Regions from separate parts of the Paenibacillus sp. MZ03-122A genome, predicted to be linked through region 3. Evidence: riboswitches for the same ligand, from Rfam matches in the RefSeq annotation. Region 3 holds a riboswitch; each other region holds the start of a gene.

Region 1 (4,246 bases), 240 kb from region 3:
CAATAACCTAGATTTTCATGGGTTTTAACAATAGGAGTCACCCCAATGGATTGGGTACTAATTCTATCATTATTACCTTTTTCTTGATTTAAATTGTCGTAATTGACATAATAGTAATAAACATCATCGTTAACACTACTAGGATCGATATATTTGTAGACTTGTCCTTCCTTGGCCTTTATTTCATCTGTCGGTTCCCATTTTCCGGCTTCTGATTGTATTGTCGATGACAATGGATTCGGCGCATCATTTGCAGAAGCAATGGCTCCATATGGTAATAATATTGCTGTCAATGCTGCAATTATTGCTGTTTTAGTCATGACTTTGAATGGTTTCATAGTATTAAAATTCTCCTCTTCGAAAAATATTATTGGGGGCTAAGAAATGAGTAAATTTGAAAAAAATCTGTTTAAGTATTTGTCTTACGGTTTTTTGGTAGGAATATATTATTCCTTTATTCAAGGACCAACGACGACAACTTCTTCGCTTAACGGCTCATTGCAACTTTACACAGTGTCCGCATCTACCTTTATTTTCAGAACATTATCAACCTCATTTCTACTAAGTCTCCTCTCTGGAGTCGTGTATACAATTGTTTTTTTATCCATAAGAAGGAATAAGTAAATATTACCTGTAAATTTTATGTTTGTAAATAATTTTATTTAATGGATAAAATTTAAAATAAGATAGAAGAGAGCCGTATTGATCGCAACGGTCCTTTTATTAACTGACGGTTTAATAGCAAGTGCCTCCCCGTTTGGTTGTTCGTACAAAACTCTTTAGCTCCACAACTTTTCGAGCGTAAAAGCAAGCCGTCGCTTCGTCCTGGTTTACAGTACGACGCTGTGAACGACCTGCAAGATCCCTCGCTTCGCTCACTTACTAGCTAAAAAATAACTTGACTGCTAGGCACCTAAACGGCACGCTGACATGGCTTGTCAGGAAATGGTCAGTTAACAAATTAGGCCCCCGGCTAATCACCGGAGGCTTTTCAAACTCATTCTCTAAATCACTAAGGAATGTTTTACGGGTAAATTCTCTAATAGTTAAATTTGTCTCAAAGGCTGTCTGAGAAGAATCAACAATATAGTTCTTTTGTTTGGTAGCTGCCCCCAATGCTGTTATCCTTATAATAGAAATTCCACAAGGTTTGCTCACTAAATTTCCGATCAACTCTTTGGTTTTGTCGCTTTTCAAATTTTTTTCTTCCTCAATTTTTTGGAGAAGGAATAACCAACTGCTTTTTCAGGCATTTGATATAATGTATCTTTTTTTATAGCTTGTACAAATTGATCTGCAATCTCGCTGCTAAATTTTCGTTTATGCTTCTCTTTTAGATTCATTAAGTAGTCTGGTACAGTTTTCGGGACATCATGAGGGAGACGGAATGCCCGTCATTTCGTGCACGCAATGAATAGCCATTACCTTCATTCTCGCCATATCATTCAAATTTGAATTATTATACAGCATTTATTGACAAGCCTGTGACAACAAAATAAGATCGTAATGAAAAGAAATAAAAGAAGAAAACAGGTGTGAGCCGGACGACTCTATGTACGGGGGTTTGTTGAGACCATGTGGATAGTTGTTAAGCGTGTTCACTTAAAAGGGAAGTTCGGTTGATTCCGACACGGGCCCGCCACTGTATACAGGCATCAGCAGGATACTGCTGGAGCTTTCAGAACAGCCACTGGAACTGTGAAGAACCGGGAAGGCCTGAAAGATACGCTTGGAGTCAGGAGACCTGCCTGTTTTGACATCACTGTCAGACCCACGGGATGCTGGGGAGGTGGTTAGGCGTGCTGCATACGGAATGTCTGAAACCGATCTGATCCCTTCTATGTTTTTGGAGTTGGTTTCGAGGTGTGTTTTGACATTTTATAATGAAAGCATTTCTGACTGCTGATCAAGTGGTCCGGAATGCTTTTTTCGCGTTTTGCGTTAGGTTTATATGATTTTACAAGCTAGAGGGGGATTCATCGAATGATTAGCAATCATAGCAGGCGCTCATGGTTGATATGTACAGGGGTGATGCTGTTACTGGCAGTTATGGCTCTTTCGGGATGTACTAGCAATAAGACGTCGAATAGCTCCGGCAAAGATGAGAACGGGTCAGCACAACAAACAGTGACAGGTAAAAAGCTGGTAATGGCGTATACATGGGAACCGTCAGGTGTTGACCCGCACGGAGATAATAGCTGGGATGTGATGCGATCCGGTGCAGGTGAGACACTGGTACGTTTGAATGAAAAGCTGGAGCCTGTGGCTTGGCTGGCAAAGGAGTGGAAGCAGGATAGTCCTACAGTTTGGACGTTCAGCTTGCAGGATAAAGTCACTTTTCATAATGGAAAGAGTATGGATGCAGCAAGTGTAAAAGCATCTTTGCTACGCTCTATCGAGAAAAGCCATCTGGCGAAGGATTTACTGAATGTGAAGTCCATTGATGTAAGCGGCCCGCTGGCCTTAAAGATCACGACAAACCAGCCGAATGCGGCGCTGGTGTCCAATCTAGCTGATCCATCGACGACTGTACTGGATGTGGCATCGATGAAAGATGAGCAGAGTTACCCAGCGATGACAGGCGCCTTTAAAATCAAAGCGTTCAGCAAGGACCAATCCTTGGTCGTAGAGCGTTATGACGGATACTGGGGCGAGAAGGCCCGATTGGCTGAGGCGACAATGAAGTTCATTACGGACGGGAATTCGCGCCTGATGGCGCTGCAATCCGGCGAGGTGGATGTAGCGACGGATATTCCGGTTGATAACGCAGAGGTACTGAAAAAGAACGACAGGCTACAAGTTCTGTCGGCTCCCTCCTTGCGCACCCATATGATCGTGTACAATATGGAATCGCCAGTATTCAAGGATGCGGCGAACCGTAAGGTGGTGGACAGCCTGATTCCACGCACATCGATTGTGAGCGCCGTCATGAGGGGCTTCGGTACGGAGGCAAGCAGTCCGTTCCCGAGCATTCTTCCCTTCGGTAAAGTTGAGCGTAAAGCGCTGGACGGAACGGTGAATCAGCTGTTAACGAAGGATGGCTGGCAGAAGGATGCCCAAGGGACATGGACTAAGCAAGGCAAGCCGTTCGAGGTTACGCTGCTGACTTTTCCTCAGCGTCCGGAGCTCTCTGTTATGGCTGAGGTCATCCAAAGCCAATTGCTGAAAGAGGGAATCCAGGTCAAGATTCGCAAGGTGGAAAATATCGACGAGGCGTTGACCAAAAACGATTGGGATTTTGCTATGTACAGTATGCTTACTGCTCATACAGGAGAGCCACAATATTTTATGGACATGTTTTATTCTTCGAAAAGCGAAGCCAATGTAAGCCGTTATAGTTCCAAACCGCTGGAGAGTATTCTTAACAGCTTGAAGCTGGCGAAGGATACAGCGCAGCGTAATGCTGTGACACTACAAGCGCTGGATATCATCAATACGGATTTGCCACAGTCGTTCATTGTGCATCCTGACAATGTGTTTGGTGTGAAAAAAGGGGTGGAGGGTTTTACACCCCATCCGATCGAGTATTACTACATTACAGCGCAATCCGATATTGCGGAATAACGAGCGGTGTATCCTATGATTCGTTTTATACTGGAACGTGTGGCGCAGCTGCTCATCATTGTATTCGTTGTATCCACGCTGACTTTTGTACTGATGCGGCTGGCTCCTGGAGACCCTGCTACCATTTTGCTCACCGCGCATAATGTCCCTGCCTCTGAGGAGGCGTTGACGACGCTACGACAGGAACTAGGCTTAAACGAACCGTTTCATATTCAATATGTGAACTGGCTGCGGGATGTGTTCACAGGGCATTGGGGCACCTCGTATGTATCCAAGGAATCCGTGCTAGCCGAACTGTGGAACAGACTGCCTGCTACTGTGGAGCTAGCTGCTGCGGGCTTTGCCGTCATGACGGTGCTTACGCTGGGGTTGGGGCTGGCTGCCTCGCTAAAAATTAGCGGCCCATTGGATCGTCTGGGCAGGCTGTTCGCCCTGCTGGGATCGTCGATCCCCTCTTTTTGGCTTGGTTTTCTGTTGATCTATCTATTCTCCGTTCGCTTGGGCTGGCTCCCATCCATGGGAAGAGAGGACTGGACACATCTAGTGCTCCCAGCGCTGACTCTTGGTGCAGGTTTGGGAGCTGTGCAAGCCCGTGTACTGCGCGCTCAAATGCTGGAGCTGGGTGACCGGAATTTTGTGAAAGCAGCGAAGGCTCGAGGCTTTTCCCGTATGCATATCCTGT
Region 2 (4,246 bases), on a different contig from region 3:
GATGAGCCTGAGATTGTACGTGGTACGGTTGAAACGGTCGCTGAAAATATCGTGGACGCGATTATTTCCCCGCTTTTTTATGCCCTGATCGGAGGAGCACCCTTGGCGCTGGCCTATCGTGCTGTGAATACGCTCGATTCCATGGTTGGCTATAAAAATGAAAAGTATCTGCATTTAGGCTGGGCTTCAGCACGTCTGGATGATGTGGCTAACTACATTCCGGCACGCCTGACAGCGGCAATGCTTGTGGTAGCGGCGTGGATATACAAGCGAGATGCTGCTAGAAGCTGGCGCACAGTCAAGCGAGACGCTCGTCTGCACCCAAGCCCGAACAGTGGCTTCCCGGAATCAGCTGTTGCTGGAGCACTGGGGATTCGTCTTGGAGGCTATAATGTGTATCATGGCGTACGCTCTTTTCGTGCATACATGGGCGATTGGATACGACCGCTAGAGTCGAAAGATATACGGCATACAATCCAGCTGATGTTCGCCGTGTCCAGTATGTTCGTAGGATTGTGTTTGTTAGGAGCCGCAGGTTGTTTTGCCTTGGGATGGGTGCGGTGAGGGTGAGGCGTGACACACTGAATAATGATCGAGCAGGAAGTGACATGATCTTGAAACAAGATATAGCAGCAAAAAGGACGGTAGAAGACGTACAAAGTCCGAACTCACAGGAGGATAAGGTGCCGTATGATGCTAAAGAAGATCTGCATTGGGACATGGAGCTCGTGTTAGTTCGTCACGGCACAACCTTATGGAATAAGGAACGTCGATATATGGGACACTCCGACTTAGGTTTGCTACCAGGAGCAGAACAAGAATTAAAGCCTTTGCAAGAAGAATTGCAGGGGCAGTCCTTTGCTCGAATCTATTGCAGCGATTTAATGCGATGTTGCCAGACCTTGCAGATCATTGTGCCGGAGTCAGAATTGACGTCTGGAGGTTCCCTATCCACTATGTCTCCTATGATGGAACCACGTCTGCGAGAGCTTCATTTTGGCGAGTGGGATGGAAAAACGTATGACATGCTCAAGGATGTGTCGTTGTATCGCGCTTGGATTGATGAGCCGCAACGGATAACCCCTCCTGGAGGAGAGTCTTGGACAGATTTTGTGAATCGTTTGCGGAAATTTCTTGACTCTCTGTATGAATGGCGTGTTGCTATGGAAGTTCGACCCATGGATTTGACTGCTGGGCCGCTCTCTGTTTTGGTCGTTACGCATGGTGGCGTAATTCGTCAGTTAGCTTGTATGCTGATACCGGGCCATGATTTTTGGAGTCTGAATCCGAAGCCGGGAGAAGCATTTAGGATTCAATTGAGGCTGGCAGGACCGCACAATTACATAGCGGAAATGCTCCCTCGTTAGGTTAGGCACCAGTGGATAAAGAGGCTGTTTGGGTTGTAAGCCGCCTCATTTTAACCTATAATCATCAAGTAAAAGAACGGCTTGACTACCACTACATCAAATATCCAGCAGACGAGGTCGGCGCAGTGTGATGAAACTATGGTTTCCCTTGCCTGCGCTGTTAAAAGGGAAGTCGGTGTAAGTCCGGCGCGGTCCCGCCACTGTAAATGGAAACATGCCCGTTAGTCCTGCTTTATGTGCTACTAAGCATATGAAGGAATTTCAGGACATGCATCTTACCATAAGTCAGGATACCTGCCCGTCCGCCTGTCACCATAATCCTTCGAGGAAAGGATGACGTGTTCGCAGTGACTGTCCGTGCGGAAAGAAGCTGCCGCCTGCGCACGATCTGCGCTAACGTGACCCCTGTGTCCTGATATAAGGATGCGGGGGTTTTTTGATAGGAAAAGAAGGCTGGATTTAGAAGATATCTGATGATGCTCAAGTAACGCTCTTAACGATTTTTTTATGAAGGGGTGCAAATCATGGCAGGAAAAAAAATAAAGGTTTGGACAACAGGTTTATTGGTTCTGATTTTGGCAGTTGTGCTGAGTGCATGTGGCGCTAATGGGAAAAATGCTGAAAATAAAGAGAATCAGACTTCTGCACAGCAGCCGGGAAAGACCGTAACCGCACAAGAGCCTCCGGGCAAAACAGTTTACCCACTAACAGTTAAGGATGCAACAGGACAGGAATTTACATTCAAAAAAGCGCCGGATAAAATCGTTTCCGTCTCCCCGGCAGAAACCGAGGCGCTGTTCGCCATCGGACTGGATAAGGAAATAGTTGGCGTCTCCGACTACTCTGATTACCCGGAAGCAGCTACGAAAAAGCCTAAAGTAGGCGGTATTATGAAACCGAACGAAGAGGCGATCATTGCTGCTAACCCGGAAGTCGTTTTTGCAGGGATATCACTTAGTGAACAGGCTACGACCAAGCTGCGCGACATGGGAATTATGATTTTTAAAACGGAACCGAAGACAGTTGAAGATGTCATAGCTAACATCGAATTGTATGGAAAAATCACCGATCATCAGAAAGATGCGAGAGCGGTGACTGACAAGATGAGAGCAGATGTAGCGGAAGTGAAAGAAGGAGTTAAAAATATCGGTAAAGGGCAGAAGCTGCGGGTATACGTCGAGTTTTCACCAGGCTGGACAGTTGGTAAAGGTGAGTTTATGGACGAGCTGATTACTTTGGCGGGCGGCGAAAATGTAGGTGCCACGCAGAAGGGGTGGTACCAAATTAGTGAGGAAAATATTATTGCTGCGAACCCTGACGTGATTTTGTACAGCAAAAGTGTCAAGGACGACAAAACTGGCCAAACGCTCGGCGAAATCATTAAAGCTCGCAGTGGATGGGATCAAATATCGGCTGTTCGCCACAACCGGGTGTTTGCCGTGGATGATAATTTGATCAGTCGTCCGGGTCCACGCGTAACGGAAGGTCTCAAGGAAGTGGCCAAGGGCGTGTATCCTGAAATTTTCAAATGAACCGTAAACTGATCGGCTTTGGAGGGACAGGTCTTGTCTTGCTGTTGCTGACGCTGCTGCTCTGTCTTGGCATCGGCTCGGCCAAGCTTCCGGTCAGCCAGATCACGGGCATTCTGGTTAACCACCTTCCGTGGTTAGGCGATACATTTACACCGGATTGGAATACATCCTCAGAGCAGATTATTTTGAAGGTCAGATTGCCACGAGTGTTACTAGGAATGTTGGTAGGAGCAGCGCTGGCGCTGGCGGGAGCCGGATTTCAGGGTGTGCTGCGTAATCCTTTGGCTGATCCGTATACACTGGGGGTATCCTCGGGGGCTTCGGTAGGAGCGGCAGTACTGATCTATTGGGGCCTTCAATTTTCATTTGTTGGCATATGGACGCTGCCGCTAGTGGCATTTACGACCGGAATGCTGACGCTGTGGATGGTGCTGACGTTGGCACGGGAAGGTGGAAAAATTCCGACACAAAGTCTCATTTTGTCGGGTGTAGTGATGCAATCCTTTCTAGGAGCAGTTGTTTCCTTTCTGACAGCCATGTCGAAGGAGACGGTCAATGAAATATTGTACTGGACGATGGGAAGTCTTAGCCTGCGCGGTTGGTCATATACAGGAATCCTTTTACCTTATGTGGTCATAGGACTGGTATTTCTATGGAACCGGGCACGTGTACTGAATATTTTGGCTTTGGGTGAACGGCAGGCGGCTCACATGGGAGTTCATGTAGATGCGACGAAGCTATCTGTTCTGATCATTTCCACGCTGCTGACAGCTGCCGCTGTCTCGGTATGTGGAGTGATTGGCTTTGTGGGACTTGTTGTACCGCATATCATTCGTCTGGTGACAGGTCCTGATTACCGGATGATTGTTCCATTATCTGCGCTCGGTGGAGCCATTTTTATGGCTTGGGCAGATACGGCGGCTCGCACGTTGTTAGCCCCCACGGAAATTCCTCTGGGCGTGATGACGGCCTTTGTTGGGGCACCGTTCTTCGCATATCTCCTGTACCGGAACAAGAAGCTGCGCAGGGGGGAACTGCTGTGACAGAACAAAGTGAATCACAGAAGGTGCGGGATCGGGCATTAGAGGTAGCGGGTCTGACACGTGCCTATGGAGAGTTCCATGCGTTAAAGAATATAAGCTGGAGCGTCGACGAAGGAACTTGGTGGGGGATTATTGGTCCGAACGGCAGTGGAAAATCGACCTTGCTGCATCTGCTTTCGGGTGTAGATCAGCCAACTTCGGGAAACGTTCATATCTATGGCAAAAAGGTCGGTAGCTACAGCAGAAAAGAGCTTTCCCGACTCATAGCCGTACTCCAACAGGAAGGGCTTCCTCCAGTGGGATA
Region 3 (4,246 bases):
TGGCTGTGTGTATGGTGATCATGATGATCGTGATCATGTGCATGGTGATGGTGATGATGCTCATGATCGTGATGGTGGTCATGGTCATGGTCATGGTCATGGTCGTGGTGATGATGGTGGTGCTCCTGCGCCTCCAGACGGAACTGGCAGTTATCACAATTGGCCGTAACCTTGCCGAACAAGCCTTCCTTAGCTCGCTCCAGCACCAGTTCAATCAATTGAGGATGAAAACCAAAATATCCTCCCATTTCCACTTGTAATGTAGGGTGAGCCTCGGCAAATTCCTGGGTCATTTCTCCGATGCGCTTAATCAGCACACCCGTGAACAGAAAATAGGGAAGCACGATAATCTTTTTGGCCCCCAGTCGTACACAACGCTCCAATCCATCGGGAAAAGAAGGCTGCGTCACACCGATAAAGCTGCTCTCTACCCACGTATAAGAAAGCTGTTCCCATAGCATACGGGTGATTTTGAAAAAGTCACTGTTCGCATCTGGATCGCTACTTCCGCGTCCTAACACAAGTACCGCCGTTTCTTCGTCGGATACCTCGGCAAATGCCCCTACAGCGCTATTCATTCCCGCTGGAACTGCAACCGGACGGGCCTCTTTCAAGCGGCTTTGCAGAATGCTGACGATTTTCTCGTGAACGCCAATCGGGCGTCCATATACAAATTCCACCTGTGGATATTTTGCTTTTGCCCGATCAATAGCCATCGGAATATCAATTTTGGCATGTACCGCTGCGAACAAGATAATCGGAATGAGAACGACACGCGTCGCACCTTTCTCCACACATGTTTGCATCCCATCAGCAATGCTGGGACGTGCCAACTCCAAGAAACAGGTTTCCACGCACATATCCGGTACCCGGTCTGCCACTGCCTGTGCAAATTCCAGCAGTTCCTGGTTCCCCTCCGGGTCCCGACTTCCATGTCCAACTAACAATATTGCATCCACTGCTGTTTTTTCCTCCTCTTTAATAGGGATAGCCTGCATGACGCCCTATTTTATATATATGCTTGTATCCAGTTCATCAGGCCTTCAGTCCATTAATCACCACAAACCGCATTCACTTCTACCGTTGCTGGTGCATCTTCATGCCGGAAACCCGCAACGACGCCTACACGTTTAAAAAATTTATGAAAACGCTCGTTCGGATGCCCTTTTTCCTTATATTCAGCGATGACGTTCTCCACAATGTCAGTAATTTGATCACCCGGAATCCCTTCCGCTACGGGCTGAGCGGCATGAGCATTGCGCCCGAATTTTTTGCCACCAAGGAAGAGGTCGTATCCTCCCTTGCGATAGACGATGCCAATATCCTCCAGCACCGCTCCATAGCAGGCCATACCGCATCCGTTCAAAGCAATGCTCGTTTCCTTGGGTGCCTGTAATCCGCCAAGTACAACCTGTAGATGTTCAGCCACAGGCACAGCGTCATCCTTCTCCATATTGCAGAAGTCGCACGCCTTCACCTTAAACACATCGCCGATCGGCATGACAATGAATCGTTCATCCCGCAGTCGTCCGACCAGTTCCTCGGGGTCTGCGCACGGCACACGCAGCACGATCTGATGATCCGGCGTGTACTCCAGCTCGCCGTCATCACCCGCTACCTCGGCGAGCATTGCCATCTGGCGAGCGGTGAACTTCTTGTTTCCCACACCCGGGGAAACGCCCACCTCAAACAGCGCAGGCTTGCCAAAGCCGCCTGTCGCCATCCCGGCCGTAGCCCCCGCTCCGGCCACCGCTGACGTTCTTGCGGTGCTCTCGGCGGTAGGCGCTTGCCCGCTCCAGCGAGCGTTGGCTGCGTCAGGCAGCTTGCCGCCAACAGCGAGGCGGCTTAGTGCCTCTGCCGCCAGCGATGCCGGGGTTGCTGCGCCGGTTTGCACAGCGGTCGTTGCCTGCACGGCAGCCATCGCTTGCGGGCGTGCCTGCGTCGCAATCGCAGCGCCGCTCGCGGAGGGACCAGCGAGCGTAGTCGGGGCTGCACCCGCCTGCGGTGCGGCCTCTTGCGCGCCCAGCGACCACGGCTCCGCTTCCGTACGGAGACGCTGATGCGGCTTGAGCGCTTGCTCGGTCGCATCCAGCGTGTATTTGCGCTGATATCCGCGCGGAGTCACGATCAAGCCGTCATACACCGTTGTCGAGGAATTACCGATGATTACAGTTGTCAGCATCCCGATGTCATGATTCAGCATATCTTCCAGCGTCGTGACAATAACTTGCTGACGTTCACGATAAGCACTTTTCACCAACCCAACTGGAGTTTGCGGATCGCGGTAACGCAGCAAAATGGACTGCGTCTCCACAATCTGGCGGGTACGTCGGCCACTGCGCGGATTATATAATGCAATCACAAAATCGGCAGAAGCCGCTGCTTCTACGCGCTTCACAATCGTTTCCCATGGGGTCAGATGATCACTCAGACTGATCGTGCAAGCATCATGCATAACTGGCGCGCCCAACAGTGAAGCACAGGACTGAATAGCAGAGATCCCTGGCACGACTTCTACCTCAACCCCGTCCTCGCGTCGCCAGCCTTTTTGCATCAGCACTTCGTACACCAGCCCTGCCATACCATAGACTCCTGCATCTCCACTGGAAATGACAGCTACCTTCTTGCCCATCTCTGCTTGGCGAACCGCCTCCTGCGCACGGCTCACTTCCTCTGTCATCCCTGTGCGTACAATCTCCTGTCCGTTCAACAACGGACGGATCAAATCAACGTAGGTATTGTAGCCGATAATGACCTCACTTTCGGCCAGCGCATCCAGCGCCCGTTTTGTGATATGTTCCATATCTCCTGGTCCAAATCCAATAACCAACAATTTTCCTAATGGGCTCATCGTGCTCCTCCTATTCATCCTTTTCAGGGCAGCTATCCTATCTATTTCAATGATTTATGGACATCCTGTAACTCAAAAAACCCCATCCTGCCCGGATGGGGTTTCTATGTACGTATCTCTCATCAGACGAACAAACAGCGTAAGAAGACACTATTTGTCTTCCTCCAGCCTGCCGTTGTTTTCCACCTGTCTGTTTACGCTTCAAACGCTGCTGCACGTTCATATCCACGCAAACCTCTAACCAACATGGAAAAAGCAACGTGTGCCTGATTTCCTGATTTCGTACACCCATCCTCTCCACGAAGGTTAACGGTGCATACAGATCAAGGTAGGTCTCCTGGCTTGGCATCAACAGATTCTTTCGTCTTCCCCGTTTTTCACGAGTGACCATTTAAAAAAATCCTCTTCCTTACAGTGGCGGGACCGCTCGGGATTTGCACCCGATTCCCTGTTACCCTTTGCTCAACCGCAAAGGCACCTTGTCTGTCCGCTATTTGATTATGGGTCTTATCATAACCTTGCCTCAATCAGTTGTGCAAGCACGAAAAACGCTTTATTTCAAGTTCTCTGCTTTATTTTTTAACATATGTAGCAATTCATCCGGGTCCGCAGAGATACTTAATAACGCTGGATGCTCAGCCCCGGTAAACCCCTCTTGCACGCTATGGCGCACCATTTCTACTAACGGGTCAAAATATCCATTCACATTCAGCAGCCCAATCGGCTTGCGATGAATGCCGATTTGAGCCCAGCACAATACCTCGAACAGCTCCTCAAAGGTTCCCAAGCCACCCGGAAGGGCTATAAACGCATCGGCCATCTCGCTCATTGCCGCTTTACGCTCATGCATGCTCGCTACTTCAATAAATTCGGTAACTCCCCGATGAATGATCTCTGCATCAAATAACAGGGTGGGCATAATGCCAGTGACCTGACCGTCACCCGCCAGCATGCCATCCGCAACCTGACCCATCAGCCCCCTACTGGAGCCACCGTAGATCAGACGGATATGATGGCGAGCCATGGCTTCTCCCAGCTTGCCTGCCGCTTCAACATATACCGATGAATGTCCAGGTCTGGACCCGGCAAATACACAAATAGAATTCATTAACGTCTCAGCTCCTGTCCTAAGTATCATGCATCGAAACTTATTCATTATATTAGCTAAATATTTTCGCTATAACAAAAATCTTTGTCGATGCATGTCCAATAAAAAAAAGATAAAGACCTCGCAGGCCCTTATCTTTATTTTACGCTTTATCCAAAAATATAAGTTCATTTTTAGCATACTATATTTATAATTTCTATCTCATTTCTATCTCATTTCAATGACCATTCACGATCTTCAGACCACAGCCATGCACCGAATCGTTATGCTCAAAATATTTGCCAAGC

Evidence for each region. A riboswitch is a leader RNA that binds a small molecule or an ion and turns the genes downstream of it on or off. The one in region 3 is predicted to bind cobalamin.
Region 1: it holds a riboswitch for cobalamin, as region 3 does, so the genes downstream of both, NLX74_RS04900 (ABC transporter substrate-binding protein) here and cobJ (precorrin-3B C(17)-methyltransferase) in region 3, are expected to answer to the same signal.
Region 2: it holds a riboswitch for cobalamin, as region 3 does, so the genes downstream of both, NLX74_RS00395 (ABC transporter substrate-binding protein) here and cobJ (precorrin-3B C(17)-methyltransferase) in region 3, are expected to answer to the same signal.

What each region holds. Positions count from the first base shown of each region.
Region 1 covers NZ_JANAVI010000002.1:199,198-203,443, forward strand. The annotation lists gene NLX74_RS04890 (hypothetical protein) at 1-338, opposite strand, end outside; gene NLX74_RS04895 (hypothetical protein) at 883-1,197, opposite strand; cobalamin riboswitch at 1,563-1,766, shown strand; gene NLX74_RS04900 (ABC transporter substrate-binding protein) at 1,984-3,564, shown strand; gene nikB (nickel ABC transporter permease) at 3,580-4,246, shown strand, end outside.
Region 2 covers NZ_JANAVI010000001.1:78,017-82,262, forward strand. The annotation lists gene cbiB (adenosylcobinamide-phosphate synthase CbiB) at 1-564, shown strand, start outside; gene NLX74_RS00390 (histidine phosphatase family protein) at 609-1,367, shown strand; cobalamin riboswitch at 1,490-1,683, shown strand; gene NLX74_RS00395 (ABC transporter substrate-binding protein) at 1,892-2,899, shown strand; gene NLX74_RS00400 (FecCD family ABC transporter permease) at 2,896-3,942, shown strand; gene NLX74_RS00405 (ABC transporter ATP-binding protein) at 3,939-4,246, shown strand, end outside.
Region 3 covers NZ_JANAVI010000002.1:437,259-441,504, reverse strand. The annotation lists gene NLX74_RS05975 (sirohydrochlorin chelatase) at 1-959, opposite strand, end outside; gene cobJ (precorrin-3B C(17)-methyltransferase) at 1,052-2,851, opposite strand; cobalamin riboswitch at 3,162-3,347, opposite strand; gene NLX74_RS05965 (LOG family protein) at 3,405-3,959, opposite strand; gene NLX74_RS05960 (uroporphyrinogen-III synthase) at 4,177-4,246, opposite strand, start outside.